4 regions of the Gottfriedia sp. NPDC057991 genome follow, and region 1 is predicted to be linked to each of the others. Evidence: predicted binding sites of a transcription regulator. Region 1 holds the regulator's gene; each other region holds the start of a gene.

Region 1 (4,779 bases):
AGTTACGTTTTTAAGACCTTCACGAATCATAGCTTGCGCTAAAACTGTCGCAGTTGTTGTACCGTCCCCAGCAACATCATTCGTTTTGCTAGCAACTTCTGCAACTAATTTTGCACCCATATTTTCAAATGCATCTTCTAATTCGATTTCTTTAGCGATTGTAACACCATCATTTGTGATTAATGGAGAACCGAATTTTTTCTCAAGAACTACGTTACGTCCTTTTGGTCCTAAAGTTACTTTTACAGCATCAGCTAAAGCGTCTACACCACGTAACATTGCTCGACGTGCTTCTTCACCAAATCTAATGTCCTTTGCCATGAAAATGACCTCCTTATAATATAAAAACTATATTTTTTAATTTAAGTATCTTTATTTTATTAACCTATGATTGCAAGTATATCGTTTTCGCGAAGTACTAAGTATTCAGTACCACCGTACTTAACTTCTGTTCCTGAATATTTAGAGAAGATAATGCGGTCACCTACAGATACTTCTAAAGCAACGCGCTCACCATTTTCAAGTACTCGGCCAGTACCTACTGCAACAACTTTGCCTTCTTGTGGCTTTTCTTGTGCACTACCTGGTAACACGATACCACTAGCAGTTTTTTCTTCAGACTCAACAAGCTCAATTACAACACGATCACCTAATGGCTTTAACATGCGTAATACCTCCTCAATAATCAAATCATTATTTTTTAGCACTCATGTATATTGAGTGCTAACACAATTATTAGTTTAAATAATATCAAAAAATTTTGCAAGCCCGAAGCAGGCACTTTTCTTGTCGAAATTTAATAAGTTTTTTTCTTTACAATCAAAAGTAAAATAAAAAGTGAAAATTTCTTTTAAGAAACAAGAGAAACGAGTAAAATAATGTACGTGTTGTTATAAACCTTTGGGTTATGAAAAATATCAACACAAAGGAGCTATCGTATTGAAAACTAGAGATTTATGGATTTTATTAACGTATGTCGTTCTTCAGTATTCAGCGGTTTTTGGGGTGCCCTATTTATTAAAAAGTAACTTATACGTTGGAGTGGATCAGAAAACAGCTTCTCTTGAAGCGGTGGCATTATGGGGTTGTATTAGTTTCGTAACCGGATTAATTATTATACTTATCTTATTACATAAGCCCATTTATGAAGGAATAAAGAATCTAAAAACTAATTATCGTACAATAATAAATTGGGTTATTTTAGGTTACTTCATAACCATGCTAACTCAAATTGTTTGTAATTTAATTTTAATTTATGTATTTAATTTACATAAGGGCTCAGAAAATACTCAGAATATCATAAACATTGCTAAGCTTAACCCGGCTTTTATTATCATCCCAAGTCTAGTTGCACCAATTTTAGAAGAGATTATTTTTCGTCGAATCATTTTTAAAAGGCTTTATAATCGTTTACCATTTATTATTTCTGCTGGGATTAGTTCAGCGATTTTTTCGCTTATGCACGGAGACTTGCCCTTCTTTTTATCTTACTTTCTAATCGGTTTTGTATTTTGTTACCTATATAAACGAACAAACTCAATTATGGTTCCAATCTTAACACATATGTTAATGAACTCTTTTGTAGTTTTTCAGCAGATCAATTTACATTAAAAACCCCCAATCTTTTGGGGGTTTTTATTTTAATATAAATTTATTGTTGTAAAAAATATGCCAATGTTTGTAGTTCAACTGCTAGGTCTATATGATGAATGCGAATATGTTCTGGTACGCTAATTCGAGCAGGTGTGAAATTTAAGATTCCTCTAATATTTTTTCCATTTAATCGATCAGCTATTGATTGTGCCACAGGTGCAGGAACAGTTAATATAACGATTTGAATATCTTCATTCATAACATCCTCTAGATTATCTAGATTATAAACGGGTACTCCACCTATTTCAGTACCAATTTTATTTGGATCAATATCAAAGGCCATCTCAATTTTTGTATTATTATTTTTTATAAAATTATAGTGTAAGAATGCAGTTCCTAAATTACCAACACCAATTAATGCAACTTTCATAACTTCATGTTGGTTAAGCGCTTTCGAGAAAAAAGTTAATAAATAATTTACGTTATAGCCATAACCCTTTTTACCAAGTGCTCCAAAATAAGAAAAATCTCTTCTGATTGTAGCGGAATCTACCTTTACTGCTTCACTTAACTCTGCTGAAGAAACTCTTTGTTTACCTGATAAAGACAAATTCTTTATAAAACGGTAATATAAAGGTAGACGTTTAGCAGTAGCTTGTGGAATTTTAATTTGTTCCGAATCCATTTTTTAATCCCCCACTTACTGTAATTCTTTTTACTATGGTGTGTAATTTGACTTTATTTTAGTAATAAAGTACTTGTTCTAATGTAAAATATACACTATATTTAAGAATTTTGACAGTCTACAGTTACATAGATAAAAAATTTTGCAATGAGGTGCTATCCATGATTCTTTTACAAGTAAATAATGTCTCAAAGTATTTTGGTAGTGACATTATACTTTCAAATATAAAATTAGAAGTTCAAACGAGTGATCGAGTTGCCATTGTTGGACGTAATGGTGCTGGAAAATCTACATTACTGAAAATCATAGCAGGTGAAATATCCTATGATGGCGGTGAAATAAATAAACCTAAAGATGTTACTGTAGGCTACCTAGCCCAAAACTCTGGTTTACAAAGCGATCAAACGATATGGCAAGAATATTATACTGTTTTCAATCATTTAGTAGAGATGCAAGACAATATGAGAAAATTAGAAGTTAAAATGACTAGGGAGGATGTCTATTCTAACCAAGCGGTTTATGACAAGGTTATGAATGAATATGATCATCTTCAATATACATTCAAAGAAAACGGTGGTTACCAGTTTGAAGCAGATATTCGTTCAATTATTAGTGGTCTAGGTTTTAGTAATGAAGACTACGAAACAAAAATTTCTTCGTTAAGCGGTGGACAAAAGACAAGACTGGCATTAGGTAAGCTATTATTGACGAAGCCTGATTTGTTAATTCTGGATGAGCCTACTAACCATTTGGATATCGACACTCTTAGTTGGTTAGAGCGTTACTTACAGTCATATCCTGGTGCAGTATTAATCGTTTCCCACGATCGATATTTCCTTGATCAAGTTGTTAATATTGTTTATGAAATATCTAATCATAAGCATCAACGATTTGTTGGTAATTATAGTAAGTACCTTGATCTAAAGGCAGCTCAATATGACCAAGAGCTAAAGCAGTTCGAAAAACAACAAGAGGAAATCTCTAAACTTGAAGATTTTGTGCAGCGTAATATTGCACGTGCTTCAACTACAAAAAGAGCGCAAAGTCGAAGGAAACAATTAGATCGAATGGTACGATTAGACCGGCCACTTGGAGACGAGTCTTCAGCTAATTTTTCATTTACAATTGAAAAACAAAGCGGTAATGATGTGTTGTCTGTACAAGATTTATTTATTGGCTATGATCGTATCCCAACAATTGATCAGCCAATGAAATTCGTATTGAATCGAGGCGATAGTGTCGCATTAGTCGGTCCAAATGGTGTTGGTAAATCGACATTACTTAAAACGATTATTGGAGATTTAGAAAAATTACAGGGAACGATTGATTTCGGTGCAAATGTTTCGGTAGGCTACTACGATCAAGAGCAAGCAAAACTAACTTCTAATAAGAGAGTATTAGAAGAACTTTGGGATGATTATCCATTAAAGGCCGAACAAGAAATTCGAACAATATTAGGGAACTTTTTATTTTCTGGAGATGATGTGACAAAAATTGTTACTTCTTTAAGTGGTGGAGAAAAGGCAAGATTAGCTTTGGCTAAACTTATGATGAAAAAAGCTAATTTCCTAATTCTTGATGAGCCTACTAACCACTTAGATTTAGATAGTAAAGAAGTGTTAGAAAATGCTTTATTAGATTACCCTGGAACAATTTTATTTGTTTCTCATGATCGTTACTTTATGAACAGATTATCCACAAAAACTTTTGAACTAGCAAAAGCAGGATTATCAATTTATTTGGGTGATTATGACTATTACCAATTTAAGAAAAACGAAGCATTTGAAAAAGAACAAGCAGAAAAAGAAGCTACATTAACTCAAGTTAAACAATCCTCTCAGCCAGTTTCTGATTATCAACAAGACAAAGAATTAAAGAAAAAGCTCCGCCAAACTCAGCGCCGTATAGAGGAAATTGAAAGTAATATATCTCAATCTGAGCTTGATATAGAGACGATCGAACTAGAATTATGTAAGCCAGAAGTTTACGGTGATTTTCAATTAGTACAGGAATTAACAAATAAGAAAAATGATTTAGAAGCTAAGTTAATAGACCTAATGGAAGAATGGGAGAACTTACAAGAATAATTGACTAAACGGATATGCTTTTTGCTATCCGTTTTTTCTTATCTACATATTTATCCACATATTTTCAATTATAATTTAGCTTTTACACAGGTTTATACACATTATCCACAGAAATACAGCAATGTTATTCACATTTTTGTGCACATAGTTTAATAAGTTTTTAACAAATAAAAAGTACTTATCCACATTTCATAAAAAAATTGTGAATAAGTACCTCTTACATATTCTCTAAATCCAAGCCTGGATTCCCGTTTAATGCCAAATTACCTAGTTTCCTTTGTTTTAAACGGATAAATGCAGCAGCGCCAATCATAGCAGCATTATCAGTACAAAGTGATAGTGGTGGTATAACTAATTCTATATTACTCAAAGCATTCATCTCTTTTTGTAATGTAGCTCTCAACCCTTTATTAG
Region 2 (4,779 bases), on a different contig from region 1:
TTACTTTAGTAGTTGGTCAAGTTGCTGACAGAGTTGATCGTCGGAAAATTGTTTTCATATGTCAAATGATAGAAGCTTTAATTGCAGGACTTCTTTTATATGGTAATTTTGCTAATTGGCTTAGCAGAGAGGAAATATTAATTGCAGCTTTTATACTCGGTGCATGCCGATCGTTTGAAGGACCTGCTTCTTCGGCGTTATTACCTCAAGTTGTGCCAAAATCTATTTTACAACAAGCTATTTCTTGGAGTACATCTGCAGGTCAAACAGCACAAATACTTGGGCCATCTCTTGGTGGTGTATTATTTTCAGTAGGACCAGCATACGTATATGCAACGTCAGCAATTGCTTTGTTACTTTCATCAATCTTAACAATTTTTATAAAATTAGATAGTGAATTTATCCGTAAAGCAGAGCCAGTAACTTTACGTACAATGCTTATGGGGTTAGAATTTGTATATAAACACCCAATCATTTTAGGAACTATATCACTTGATTTGTTTGCCGTTTTACTTGGAGGAGCTACAGCACTTTTACCAATTTATGCGCAAGATATTTTACATACAGAAGCCTGGGGCTTAGGTCTAATGCGTACTGCACCAGCTGTTGGAGCATTAATAATGTCTCTATTTTTAGCTTATTTCCCACTTAAAAGATCATATGGTCCGATATTATTTGGAGCGTTAGGTATTTTTGGATTGGCAACAATGCTATTTGCAATTTCAACAAGCTTAGTCATTTCATTAATTGCATTATTTATCATCGGAGCTTCGGATGTAGTCAGCGTAGTAATACGTTCTTCGCTTGTTCAGTTACAGACACCAGATGATATGAGAGGCAGAGTAAATGCAGTAAATTCGCTATTTATTGGAACTTCAAATCAGCTCGGGGAATTTGAATCTGGAACGATGGCTGGATTACTTGGTGCCGTACCAGCTGCATTTGTAGGTGGACTTGGAACGATAGTAGTTGCTGGACTTTGGATGTATTTATTCCCTTCACTTAGAAGAATTAATTCACTTTCTGGAGACAAAACAGAAAAAGCAGGATAATTTGCTAAAGGAGAATTTATGGAAAATACTAAAAAAACCTTTGAAACGATTGATGAATATATTTTACAATTTCAGCCTGATGTTCAGGAAAAATTACAAGCTTTAAGAAAAACTGTAAAAGAAGTTGTACCAAATGCTGTAGAGAGAATTAGTTATCAAATGCCTACATTTGCGTTAAATAAAAATTTAGTACATTTTGCTGCATTTAAAAATCATATTGGATTTTACCCTGGAGCTAGTGGTATTGCAGCATTTAAACAAGAATTATCAGTTTATAAAGGTGCTAAAGGATCTGTACAATTTCCGATAAACGATCCACTTCCATTTGATCTGATAAAAAAGATTGTAAAGTATAGAGAAGTTGAGGATATTAAAAAAGCAGAAGAGAAATTAAAAAAGAAAAAATAAGGTTCGTGACCTCTGAGGCTAATTCTAGCTTTGGAGGTTTTTTAGTAAAAAGGACTGAACCTTTTGTTCAAAATTTTGTCATATAATTTTCGTTAAAACTTTACTTTATCCGTTATACTAAACTTGTATTTAGGTAGGAAAAACAATTAATAAATAATGAAGTTGATTTTTTTTAGTAAAACTTGTGAAAAATTTCACAAATTATACTTGGGGGACAATAGTGATGAAAAAAAAATTATTGATGATTGGTAATGGTATGGCAGGAGTTCGATGTATAGAAGAGATTTTAAAAAGAAATAAAGATTTATTTGAAATTACAATAATAGGTGATGAACCTTATCCAAACTATAACCGAATCATGTTATCAAATGTATTACAAGGAAAAACAACCATTGATGAAATCAATATTAATGATTGGAATTGGTATAGAGAGAATCAAATTACATTACTTACAAACGAAAAAGTGTCAAAAATATCTCCTACAGAAAAAAAAGTTGAAACAGATAAAGGAAATACGATTTCATATGATGAGCTTATTTTAGCTACCGGATCTAGTGCCTTTATACTACCTATACCGGGAAATGATCTACAAGGAGTAATCGGTTTCCGTACAATTCAAGATACTGAATTAATGATCGATTATGCAAAAAAATATAAAAAAGCTGTAGTAATTGGGGGAGGCCTATTAGGCTTAGAGGCAGCAAGAGGCTTAATTGATCGAGGAATGGAGGTTCATGTTGTCCATTTACTTCCTACATTAATGGAACAACAATTAGATGCAACTGCTGCGAAAATGCTAAAAAAAGATTTAGAAGCACAAGGTATGAATTTCTTAATGGAGAAACAAACGATTTCAATAAATGGAAAAAATCGTGTAGAAGGGATTAGTTTTTCGGATGGAACTTCATTAGATTGTGATTTAGTCGTAATGGCAGTAGGAATTAGACCTAATGTTTCTTTAGCAAAAGAAGCAGGGATCGATGCAAACCGTGCAATAGTTGTTAACGATTTTATGCAAACATCTGAACCTTCAATTTATGCAGTAGGTGAATGTGCCGAGCATAATGGAACTACTTATGGACTAGTAGCACCGCTGTACGAACAAGGGATTGTGCTTGCTGATCATATGACTGGTAATTCAACGAACGGATATAAAGGAAGCATTTTATCAACTCAGTTAAAAGTATCTGGTTGTGATTTATTCTCTGGTGGATTAATCCATGAAGAAGAAGATATGCAGGCGATCATTGTAAATGACCAATTTGCTGGACTATACAAAAAAGTAATTGTGAAAGATGAAAAAGTTGTTGGAGTAGTTTTATATGGTGACGCATCGGATGGAAATCGATTATTCAACATGTTGAAAAATGAAACAAATATAAGAGAATACACAAGTGCTTCTATTCTCCATAAATCAGGTGAGGACTCTGGTGAAGATTTTGTTCTTTCAATGAGTGCAAATGATACAGTTTGTGGATGTAATGGAGTCACGAAAGGTACAATTGTTCAATCAATTTTAGAACAAGAACTTACTACGTTTGAGGATGTGAAAAGTTGCACAAAGGCTGGAGCATCATGTGGAAAATGTAAAGGAATGGTTGAAAGTATTTTAGCAGCTACTTTAGGTGATACATTTGATCCTAATGCTGCAAAGCCTGGTATGTGTGGATGTACAACATTATCTCGTGATGAAGTTATAAATGAAATCAAAGAAAAAGGATTACAAACTCCTAGAGAGGTTCGTATTGTATTAGGTTTTGAAAATGAAGAAGGATGTTCAAAATGTCGTCCAGCTCTAAATTATTATTTAAGAATGATGTATCCAAATGATTATCAGGATGATAAATCATCACGCTTCGTTAATGAAAGAATGGAAGGAAATATTCAAAAAGATGGGTCATTCTCAATCGTACCACGAATGTATGGGGGAGTAACGACTGGTGATGAATTAATTAAACTTGGTGAAGTAGCAAATAAATTCAATGTACCTTTAGTAAAAGTTACCGGTGCGAGCCGTGTTGGTTTATATGGTGTTAAAAAAGAAGATGTACCAAAAGTTTGGGAAGAATTAGGAATGCGTTCAGGATATGCTTACTCTAAGTCTCTTAGAAATGTTAAATCATGCGTCGGTAATCGATTTTGCAGATTTGGAACACAAGATTCATTAGGACTAGGGATCCAATTAGAAAAAGCAATCGAAATGGTTGATACTCCACATAAGATGAAAATGGGTGTTACGGGATGTCCTCGAAATTGCGCCGAGGTGCTTACTAAGGATTTTGGAGTAATTTGTGTGGAAAATGGCTTCCAGCTTTACTTTGGCGGTAATGGTGGAACAGAAGTTCGAGAATGTGATTTATTAACTGCTGTAACTACAGAAGAAGAAGTAGTTCACATGGCAAAAGCTTATGTTCAACACTATCGTGAAACGGGTGTTTACGGGGAACGTACTGCTCCATGGGTTGAGCGAACTGGGGTTGAAAAGATTAAAGAAGTATTGTTAAACAAGGAACAAGAAAATGCTTTAGTAGAGAAATTTGATCAAGCAAAATTAACATATGAAGAAGCATGGGGCCAAGCGCTTACTAATCAATTAGAACTATATGAGGTTATTAGAAAGTAATTGCAAACATGAGAGGAGCAAAAAAATGATCACGACACCGGAGAAGTTAAAAATTATTGATCTAGCTTCTTTACCCATCCAAATTGGAAAGGAAGTAGAAATTAAAGGGGAATCAATCGCATTATTCCGTTTATCAAATGAAGACGTTCGTGCAATCGAAAGTATTTGTCCAGGGACAAATGGACCACTTGCTGAAGGGATTGTTTCAGGTGAATATGTGTTCTGTCCTTTACGAGATTGGAAAATTTCTTTAATATCTGGCGAAGTTCAAAAACCAGATGATGGCAAAGTAAAAACATATAAAACCGATGTAATCGACGGTTATGTTTATATTACGGTGTGACGTATGACAAAAAAATCTGGATTTATTTCATTTGTAGGTGCAGGACCTGGGGATCTAGGATTAATAACTGAAAAAGGATTGAAATGTATTCGAGAAGCTGAAGTCATTTTATATGATCGACTTGCTAATCCAAGGCTACTTCGTGAAGCGAATGAAAATTGTGAATTCATTTATTGTGGGAAGCTCCCTAACAGACATATTATGCGTCAAGAAATGATTAATCAAACTTTAGTAACATTCGCCCTAGATGGGAAATATGTCGTTAGATTAAAAGGCGGAGATCCATCCGTTTTCGGACGAGTAGGTGAAGAAGCAGAAGAAGCTTCAAAACATGATATATCTTTTGAAATTAT
Region 3 (4,779 bases), on a different contig from region 1:
CAAAAAGTTCAAATTAGTAAAATTTTATTTATGATCTAAATTCCTCCCTCTCCTTTTTTTATCACACTCCATTTTTTACTAATAAGTTTATTTAAATAGGTTAGTCTAAGAAATGGAGGTGATAAGATATGAAACGTGAAAGAAATCCATCAAAGGGTGGAGTTAGTGCAGCAAGTGTTCAAGGTAATGCAAGTCATGGAGATCAAAGAGAAGAAAAAGGTAGACAAAGTAACAATCAGCAGTACGGTAAAAAAAATATGGGTCAGTAAGCTTTTTTCACTCAAATTTAATAAAAAAACTAGGACCTTACTGATTTAAGCAATTATATGAATAATGTTGTTTTACTAATAACTACTTATCACAAAAAATCCTGTATAAAGAGAAAAAGGCTGACTAAAAAGGATCCTCACTCAATCCTTTTTAGTCAGCCTCTTTAATTTTAAAATTATTTACTGAACATTCCTTTTAATACGAATGCAACGTTTGCAGGGCGTTCTGCTAGACGACGCATGAAGTATCCATACCAGTCAGTACCATAAGGAACATAAACTCGCATATTATAGCCTTCTTTAACAAGCTCTAATTGACGCTCTGTGCGAATTCCGTATAACATTTGGAACTCAAATTGATCGTTTGGAATATTATGCTCTTTTACTAATTGTTTTGTATACTCAATCATTGCTTCATCATGTGAAGCGATTGCAGTAAAGTTACCGTTTAATAAGTGCATTTTAATGATTTTTTTGAAGTTTTCATCCACATCTTTTTTCTCTGGGAATGCTACTTCAGCAGGCTCCTTATAAGCACCTTTTACTAAACGTAAGTTTGGTTTTAAACTGTTTAAATCTGTAATATCGTTTTCAGTTCTATATAAATAAGCTTGGATAACTGTTCCGATATTATCGTACTCAGATCTTAATTGCTTAAAGATACGAATTGTTTTTTCACAACGAGTGAAATCTTCCATATCGATTGTAACGAATACACCACTCTTTTTAGCTGCCTCTAAAATACGACGCATATTTGATAAAACTAACTCGTCAGAAATATCAAGACCCATCGAAGTCATTTTAAGAGAACATTGTGAATTTAATTTTTCTTTTCCAATCGCCTCAATCGCTTCGATGCAGTGATCAGCCATTTCATTTGCTTCTTCAACCGTGTCTACGAACTCTCCAAGATAATCAATTGTTACTTTTAAATTCTTTTTATTTAAATCCTTAATAACTTTTGTAGCTAAATCGATTGTTTCGCCTGCAACAAAACGTCCTGCACCAAATCTTAGGCCATATTTTTTAGCCATTTTAGTCAAAAACTTATTTTTAGACATAAATAAAAAAGCATTCTTCATAACTTGTTCCATTACTCTACCCCCAAAATTAAACTTTACTTTTCTCTATATATATTACTAATGTATCATCTATTGAAATTTGTTAAAACAATTATTTAATAATTTGTCGAATTTTGTTTATTGGAAAATGTATGCCCTTACTTAATATTATATTATCATAATTTATATATGTCGTCATCTTTGAAAATTATGGATAAATATTATTGCTTATTTTTGTTAGCCATAGCTTCTCTATGCTGGTCATTTAACGTTTTAATCTCTTTTATTAAATTAACAACTTCTTCTTTAGCTTGAGGATATGTATCATTCCAATGTTTTACTAATGCGGGCATTGATTTTGATATGTATGTATACATAACCCATTTTTCCACTTTTGCTTGTTTTTCCTCTGACCAATCTCCTAATAACAATTCCGTATATTTTTTTAGTAATGCATCAAATTTTGCTTCAAATTCATTTTCCAAACGAAATCACCTCTCCATATTTTTATTAAGTTTTCAAAATCCAATTTGAATCTTCCTTTTTTTACCTAAACCTGTTTACTATGAAATTATATTATATTTTCAACCAGTATTCAGATGATTATTTAAAAATGTAAAGTATAAATAATAAATAGTATATAACTTAATCAATTTCATAATTTGTTCATAATTTCACAAACTTATCATCATTTTTTGTTTGTATACTATGTATGTGTTTAATCAAAGACGTATAGGGAGTGAAACCACTTGGAACGAGATAGTATCCAATATTGTATTGATTTAGCTCTTAAAAAAAAGAAAATACTAGACCAAAGCTTAGTTAAATATTTAACACGCGCTGCTTTAGCTTCTATTTATATAAGCTTTATTCTCATTGTTTGTTTAAAATTAGCAGAATTATTTAGATTACAAGGTTCACCATTTACATCTATAGCTTATCCATTCGTTTTCGCTACAGCATTAGTTATGATCATATATGGTGGTGGAGAGTTATTTACTAGTAATACGATGTATTTTACGTTTTCAACTTTAGCTAAAAAAACTTCGAAACTAGATTTAGTAAAAAACTGGATTGCATGTTATTCAGGCAATATTATTGGAGCATTTATTTTTGCAATTATTTACTATTTAACAGGTTTAGCAAAAGATTTTCCTGCCGATCATTTTTTAACGGGTGTAGTTGACCATAAAATTCACGCTTCATTCTTCCACTTATTTTTTAAAGGTGTTTTATGTAACTGGCTTGTCTGTCTTGCTTGTTTTTTACCAACTAGATTTAAAGATGATTTAGCAAAAATGTTACTGATCTTTTTATTAGTATTTGCGTTCTTCTTCTCTGGTTATGAACACAGTATCGCAAATATCGCTGTCTTTACATTATCCTATATTATGCCACATAGTGTAGCCTTTACGTTTGGTGATGTATTGCATAATTTAATTCCAGTTACAATTGGAAATATTATTGGTGGTTCAGTTGGTGTCGGAATGGCATATTACTTCTTGAATAATGAACGAAAATTAGAAGTAAAAGAATTAAAACGTGCTTCATAAAACTAATCTACCTGTCTTCTTTTTTTGGAGGACAGGTTTTTTCGTGCAAATCTAATTTTATTATGGTAATAATGATTTTATAATGAAAATTTTTCCTTTTTTGGTGGTGTAAAATTTGAAATACAATAATTTTGTTCGGTTTATCATGTTCATTTCATTACTATGTTTCCTTTTATTATCATATGGCTTCGTGAAAGGTGCCTATACAGTTTTAAATCCTCAAAAAAACAAACTAATCGTGAATAATAATGCACTGAAAAAAAAGCAAAATGACAGTGTTCATAAAAACAATAAACTGAGAATTGTTGCATTGGGTGACTCACTTACGCGTGGTGTCGGTGATGATGAAGGAACAGGTTATGTAGGAAGATTAAAATCCATTCTTCAAAAAGAGTATAAACAACCAACAACGATCACGAATTTAGCTGTTAGTGGCGCAAAAACATCAAATTTACTTAACGATTTAAAGAAAAAAAATATTCAAGAAACGATTGGCTCTGCTGACATAATCGTTCTTTCCATTGGAAGTAATGATTTATTTCCTGGCGCTAATCAATTAAACGAACAATTTTTAAAGACATACCGTCCAGATGAAAAAACGTTCAAAAATAATCTACAATCAATTTTTAAACTAATACGTCAAAAAAATTCTACAGCATCTATTTATGCGTTTGGTTATTATAATCCATTTCATAATGTTCAAGGCTTAGATGCATCTTCAAGCTTTGTATCGAGATGGAATAATCTACTCGAATTATCGGTACTTCAAACTAATAATGCATACGTCATTCCTACATTCGATTTATTTTTTAATGAAGAAAAGAAATATTTGTACACTGACCATTTTCATCCGAACAAAGACGGTTATATTGAAATGGCAAATCGCTTAACTAGTAAAATAGGAAGTCAGCTTCGAGGTGAGTCGAATGAATAAAGTTCTTAAATTAGAAGGTGTTACAAAAAGCATTAAAGGAAAAGTACTAGTCGATAAAATTTCATTTGAAGTTTTTGAAGGTGAAGTGTTTGGCTTTCTAGGTCCAAATGGAGCTGGAAAAACAACAACTATTCGAATGCTAGTCGGATTAATCAAACCAACACAAGGAACGATTGAAATCGCTGGTTATCCAGTTAAAACGCATTTCAAAGAAGCGATGCGACAAATCGGATGTATTGTAGAGAATCCCGAATTATACGGATATTTAACCGGATGGGAAAATCTAAATCAATTTGCGAGAATGTTAGGAATTAAAGATGATAAAAAAATAAGTGAAGTCGTAAATTTAGTAAAATTAACTGAACGGATTCATGAAAAGGTAAAAACGTATTCACTCGGAATGAAGCAAAGATTGGGGATTGCTCAAGCATTACTTGGAGGCCCAAAACTTCTTATTTTAGATGAACCAACTAATGGATTAGACCCAGCCGGTATTCGAGAATTACGTGAATTTATTCATATGCTTGTAAAAGAGCAAAATATAAGTGTATTTATTTCAAGTCATTTATTAAGTGAAATCGAAATGATTTGTGATCGAGTAGGAATTATAAATAAAGGGAAAATGGTTAGAGTTTCAACAGTTAAAGAATTAGTAAAGGAAGCTGCTGAAAGAGTTGAATGGCGAGTTTCTCCATTACAAAAAGCGCTAGATTTATTAAAAAAGGATTCTACGATTCAAGATATCGTAGTAAAGGATGAACTTATACTATGCCGAATGTCGCCTCTCAAAATTAATGAGGTCATTCAACATTTCGTAGCAGAAGATGTACAAGTGAATGGCGTTAAAACAATGTCTGAAACATTGGAAGATTTATTCATGGAAATGACTGGAGGCGAAGTTCGTGGCTGAACTAATTAGACTCGTCTTTAACGAAATTGAAAAAATGGTAAGGAAAAGAAGA
Region 4 (4,779 bases), on a different contig from region 1:
CCAACTCCGGCTAAAACTAAAGCAAGATATTTCATTACATGATTAACGATTTCTTCTGCAACTTCATCTCCATTTGAATAAGCTTCAAAAACATCCTTTGCTGTTAATGGCGAATCATTCGACATTTCTTTTAAAACTGTCTCTTTTGTCGTATTTTGTAACTTCTCATTTGCTATTCTTGCAATTCCTGTAGCTGAAGAAATTGTTTCTAAGCATCCCGTTTTTCCACAGTTACATAATACTCCATTTTCAAGTTGTACTGTTATATGGCCAATTTCACCTGCAGATCCACTAATTCCATGCGCAACATCACCATTTACAATTACGCCTCCGCCGACTCCTGTACCAAGTGTGACCATTACTACATCTTTTGCTCCATTCCCAGCACCTTTCCACATTTCGCCAACAGCTGCTATATTTGCATCATTATCAACGATTACTGGAATACCTGATTCTTTTTCGAGAATTTCCTTTAATGGATAGTTAACCCACCCTAAATTTACTGCTGCAAATATAAGTCCATCTTCTAATCGAACCGAACCTGGAGCTCCAATACCGATTCCAGCGATATCTTCTTTTGTTTTATCCATCTGATTAAGTTTTTCTTCAATTGCAATGGTAATTGTTTTAGGAATATGCTTACCACTATCAGATTTATCAGTTGGTACTTCCCACTTATCGATGAATTCCCCGTTATTTGTTAATAATGCTAATTTAATGCTTGTACCACCTAAATCTACACCTACAATCATTTTAGACATTATGCCTTCTCCCTTCGCAGTGAAATCGTTTGCAATAGATTCTAAAAAAAAACGATTTCTTCAAACCGTTTTATTTTTTACTTGATCCATTTCTTTCTTTAATATCATAGTAGCAATTTGTAAATCTTTACTTTCGAGTATATTCGCTAAAAATAATTCTTTTAGCTCATCTTGCATTAACATTAAGTCAGCTAATCGATCACCTGTATAAATAAAGGTGCCATAACTCTTTAGAAATTGTTGAATATCATATACGGATTTCATACTTAACTCCTATTATTTTATCTTTCTAAACATGTAATAAGTATAAGTTGGAAACGATTACTCGTCAATGTGAGATACCAAACAAACTATTAATTTTATGGGCATTTATAATTATTTTTTAGGCTTCATTACTTCCTCTAAAGCTAAATCATGTTTATAGAGATATGTAGCGTATTTTATTCCGATATATCTTATATGCCATGGTTCATAATTGTATTCTGTAATCTTTACTTTGTCCTCTGGATAACGAATGATAAATCCAAATTCATGTGCATGGTCTGCAAGCCAAGTTCCTTCTTTCGTTTCTCCAAATGCTTGTTCAAGCTTGTTACCGAAGTTTGGAGATGATACATCTATTGATAATCCAGTTTGATGTTCACTTGTACCAGGAACAGCACTAAAAGATTGCGTCCAATCTGCACCATGAATTTGTACATAATAATTATACAAGCTTTTTTGTCGATCAAAAGAGCGATATGCTGAAACTGGAGTAAGCTTTATGCCATCTTTTTCTGCTCTTTCAAATAATTTTTCTAAAGCATGAGCTGCCTCTTTCCTCATTAATGTCTTATCTTTGTTTACACCATGTAAAGGAACAATCGGATAAACTAAATCCGGTGGCTCATACCCATCTGGTAGCTTTCTTTCTTTATTAACTAATACTAAATTAGATGTAGGATTCTTTACAGCTAATAATCCATCCTCAACTTCTACTGCTGTATCATCGTAACTAGGAAATTTCAGCGATGTCTTCTGATTATTGAAGTAATTTTGATTTCTAAAAAATAGAGCTAGTCCAATAATAATTATGATAAATATTATTAAAACCCATGCGTACTTACCATTTATCTTTTTCAAAATTACCTCCTTAACATCTTTTTGTTACTTTAACAATATTAAAAAATGGCTTATTTTTCAAATAATCTATACACTAAGACCTCTTTCAATTAGAAAGAGGTCTTAGTTTTACAAGCTAAAAATAGGTTCCATCGTTTTTCTTAATGTGTCTACGGAGTTTTTAAACTGACGTTGCTCTAATTCATTTAAATCTAGTTCAATGATTTGTCGAATTCCACCACGATTAATTACTGCTGGAACGCCAATATATAGATCATGTTCTCCATATTGTCCATCTAAATATGCAGAAACCGTAATAATACTATTTTCATTTTTTAGAATCGCTTTTGTTAATCTAACTAAGCCCATTCCAATTCCATAGTATGTTGCACCTTTTTTCTTTATAATGTGATATGCAGCATCTCGTGTATTTAAAAAGATTTCATCAAGCTCTCTTTGACTGTATTGTGGATTTTTCTTTAATACGTGGTGTACTGGTGATGTACCAACAGTTGTTGTCGACCAAACTGGTAGTTCACTATCGCCATGTTCACCGATAATATAACCATGAATATTTCTTGCATCAACATTAAAATAATCACCCAGCATATATCTAAAACGTGCAGTATCTAAACTTGTACCAGAACCGATTACCCTTTCTTTAGGTAATCCTGAATATTTCCAAGTCGCATAAGTTAAAATATCTACTGGATTTGTAGCAATTAAAAAGATACCGTCAAATCCTGAAGCCATAATATCTCCAACGATTCCTTTAAAAATAGCGCAATTTTTTGCAACTAGATCTAACCGAGTCTCTCCTGGTTTTTGAGCTGCTCCAGCTGTAATGACGACTAAACTTGCATCTTTACAATCACTGTAATCTCCAGCCCAAATTTTTGTTCTAGAATCTACAAAAGGTAGACAATGGCTTAAATCCATTGCGTCTCCTTCCGCTTTATCCTTATTTAAATCAATCATAACTAATTCTTCCGCAACACCTTTATTTAACATACCAAAAGCATAGCTAGCTCCAACTGCGCCTGTTCCGATAAGTGCGACACGATTTACTTCTTTGTGTAACATAATATCCACCTCATTTGTGTTATAAAAGTGTAAGTAATTGGGACTTCTATATTATATATGTAAATCCGCTCAAAGTTTGTGAAACTTTTTACAAAATTGTTACAATTTCAGTCGCACACAAATTCATTGTGTACAAATTTGGTTTACCAATAAGACTCTAATTAAGTCTTACTTATTTTCAAACAAATCGTGTCACATTATGCACTTATTAAATCGCTTTTATGATTCTTGATTCTGTTAAAACCAACGGCATTTTAATGTCATGTTTTTCTGTCGGTAGTTCATCAATGATTTGGATGTCATAAGCTAAGGCTAAGAGTTGTTTATTATAATCTTCTAAGTAGCGGTCATAATAACCACCACCATATCCTAGTCGTTCACCATTTTTTGTATATGCTACGCCAGGAACAATTATTAAATCAATAAATTCTTTCCTTATTTTATCGCATTTTTCTTCAATTGGTTCCTGTATTCCAAAATAGCCCTTCTTTAAATCATCAAATGAATTGATTTTGTAAAAATGCATTTCTCTAGTTTCATGGTTGCATTTAGGTACAACAACTGATTTATTCATTTTCCAGCAAGTAGTTATTAAATACTTAGTATTTATTTCATGCTCCATTGGCATTGTTGTTGCTATTATATTTGCATTCTTCATTTGTTCTGTACTAAATAATTTTTCGATAATTTGTTTTGACTTTTCGTCTCTGTCCGATAATGAAACATTTTTCAAGTTTTTCATCATAGAATTTCTAATTTCTTTTTTTTCCATAATAATGTCCTCCTTAAGTCAGGATCAAGTTTTCAAGAGTTTAATAAAATGTATTCTAATTTAAATTATAAGTATTTAAATATAAAAAAAACAGTAGGAAAATTCCTACTGTTTACTTTGTTTCGCGATGAACTGTAACTTTTTTAAGTCTTGGGCAATATTTTTTAAGCTCAAGACGGTCTGGGTTATTACGTTTATTTTTAGTAGTGATGTAGTTACGATCTCCGCATTCTGTACATGCTAATGTAATATTTACGCGCATTTTATTTTCCCTCCTGACATAGTGACATAATCAGACTTGTATATAATAACATTCTTTCGCGATAATTTCCATAGTTTTTATTGATTCAATGTATTTCTTTTGAAATTTTTTTTATTGAATTATGTACAAACTTATTCTCATAATTCAGAGTATATTTTTGAAACACAGCTTGATGATGTAATACACTACCTTGATCGATTCGTATATTAGAACTAATCGACACATAAGGGCCAATTACACAGTTCTCTTCAATCGTAACATCATTCCCAATAATAACGGGAGAAACAATCTTAACATTATTATTTATCGTTACATGCTCACCTAAAAAGATTCTCGGTAATATTTGAACAGCAGGAATAGGTAAGTTTAATTTCTCTTCAATCCAATCTACATTCAACTTTGCAAACCTTCTAGGTGTCCCATAATCAATCCAATAACCTTCTAAATGAAAAGCATTTAAACCTATATTATATTTTAACAATAAAGGAATCAGATCATTACTAATGTCAAAATAACGATTTTCTGGAATTTGAATTAATAATTCAGGGTTCATAATATAAATTCCAGTATTAACTAATTTACTAATTTCACTACCTTCATTCGGCTTTTCAATAAAATCGATTATTTGTCCATTTTTTACTTTTACATTTCCGTATGATCCACATTTATCAACTTGTTTTACAAACATAGAAAATTTACTTTTACTTTCAAAATGAGTTTTTAATGCATCTCTAATATCACCGTCAAATAAAATATCACCATTCACTAATAGAAAGGGTTCATTAAGAAAATGCTTAGAC

The links. Region 1 encodes Rex, which represses fermentation and respiration genes when NADH is low (regulators of the CRP and FNR family bind a similar motif). Its sites were predicted from a motif close to TTGTGAAATATTTCACAA; they were not measured.
Region 2: nirB (nitrite reductase large subunit NirB) is a predicted target of Rex. The motif match lies at 1,643-1,660, and genes of this name have one in related genera.
Region 3: ACFVR2_RS11915 (formate/nitrite transporter family protein) is a predicted target of Rex. The motif match lies at 1,993-2,010, and genes of this name have one in related genera.
Region 4: ACFVR2_RS03095 (L-lactate dehydrogenase) is a predicted target of Rex. The motif match lies at 3,022-3,039, and genes of this name have one in related genera.

Annotation. Positions count from the first base shown of each region.
Region 1 is NZ_JBHVQN010000015.1:10,005-14,783, forward strand. It holds gene groL (chaperonin GroEL) at 1-321, opposite strand, end outside; gene groES (co-chaperone GroES) at 381-665, opposite strand; gene ACFVR2_RS24935 (CPBP family intramembrane glutamic endopeptidase) at 940-1,611, shown strand; gene ACFVR2_RS24940 (redox-sensing transcriptional repressor Rex) at 1,652-2,278, opposite strand; gene ACFVR2_RS24945 (ABC-F family ATP-binding cassette domain-containing protein) at 2,440-4,365, shown strand; gene tsaD (tRNA (adenosine(37)-N6)-threonylcarbamoyltransferase complex transferase subunit TsaD) at 4,583-4,779, opposite strand, start outside.
Region 2 is NZ_JBHVQN010000001.1:1,287,075-1,291,853, forward strand. It holds gene ACFVR2_RS06520 (MFS transporter) at 1-1,052, shown strand, start outside; gene ACFVR2_RS06525 (iron chaperone) at 1,071-1,460, shown strand; gene nirB (nitrite reductase large subunit NirB) at 1,684-4,083, shown strand; gene nirD (nitrite reductase small subunit NirD) at 4,109-4,426, shown strand; gene cobA (uroporphyrinogen-III C-methyltransferase) at 4,430-4,779, shown strand, end outside.
Region 3 is NZ_JBHVQN010000003.1:73,101-77,879, forward strand. It holds gene ACFVR2_RS11900 (YuzL family protein) at 129-269, shown strand; gene ACFVR2_RS11905 (proline dehydrogenase family protein) at 446-1,363, opposite strand; gene ACFVR2_RS11910 (DUF2573 family protein) at 1,552-1,815, opposite strand; gene ACFVR2_RS11915 (formate/nitrite transporter family protein) at 2,080-2,883, shown strand; gene ACFVR2_RS11920 (GDSL-type esterase/lipase family protein) at 2,999-3,817, shown strand; gene ACFVR2_RS11925 (ABC transporter ATP-binding protein) at 3,810-4,727, shown strand; gene ACFVR2_RS11930 (ABC transporter permease) at 4,753-4,779, shown strand, end outside.
Region 4 is NZ_JBHVQN010000001.1:632,389-637,167, reverse strand. It holds gene ACFVR2_RS03110 (ROK family glucokinase) at 1-764, opposite strand, end outside; gene ACFVR2_RS03105 (YqgQ family protein) at 822-1,025, opposite strand; gene ACFVR2_RS03100 (M15 family metallopeptidase) at 1,137-1,883, opposite strand; gene ACFVR2_RS03095 (L-lactate dehydrogenase) at 1,992-2,945, opposite strand; gene ACFVR2_RS03090 (5-formyltetrahydrofolate cyclo-ligase) at 3,154-3,717, opposite strand; gene rpmG (50S ribosomal protein L33) at 3,830-3,979, opposite strand; gene ACFVR2_RS03080 (nucleotidyltransferase family protein) at 4,065-4,779, opposite strand, start outside.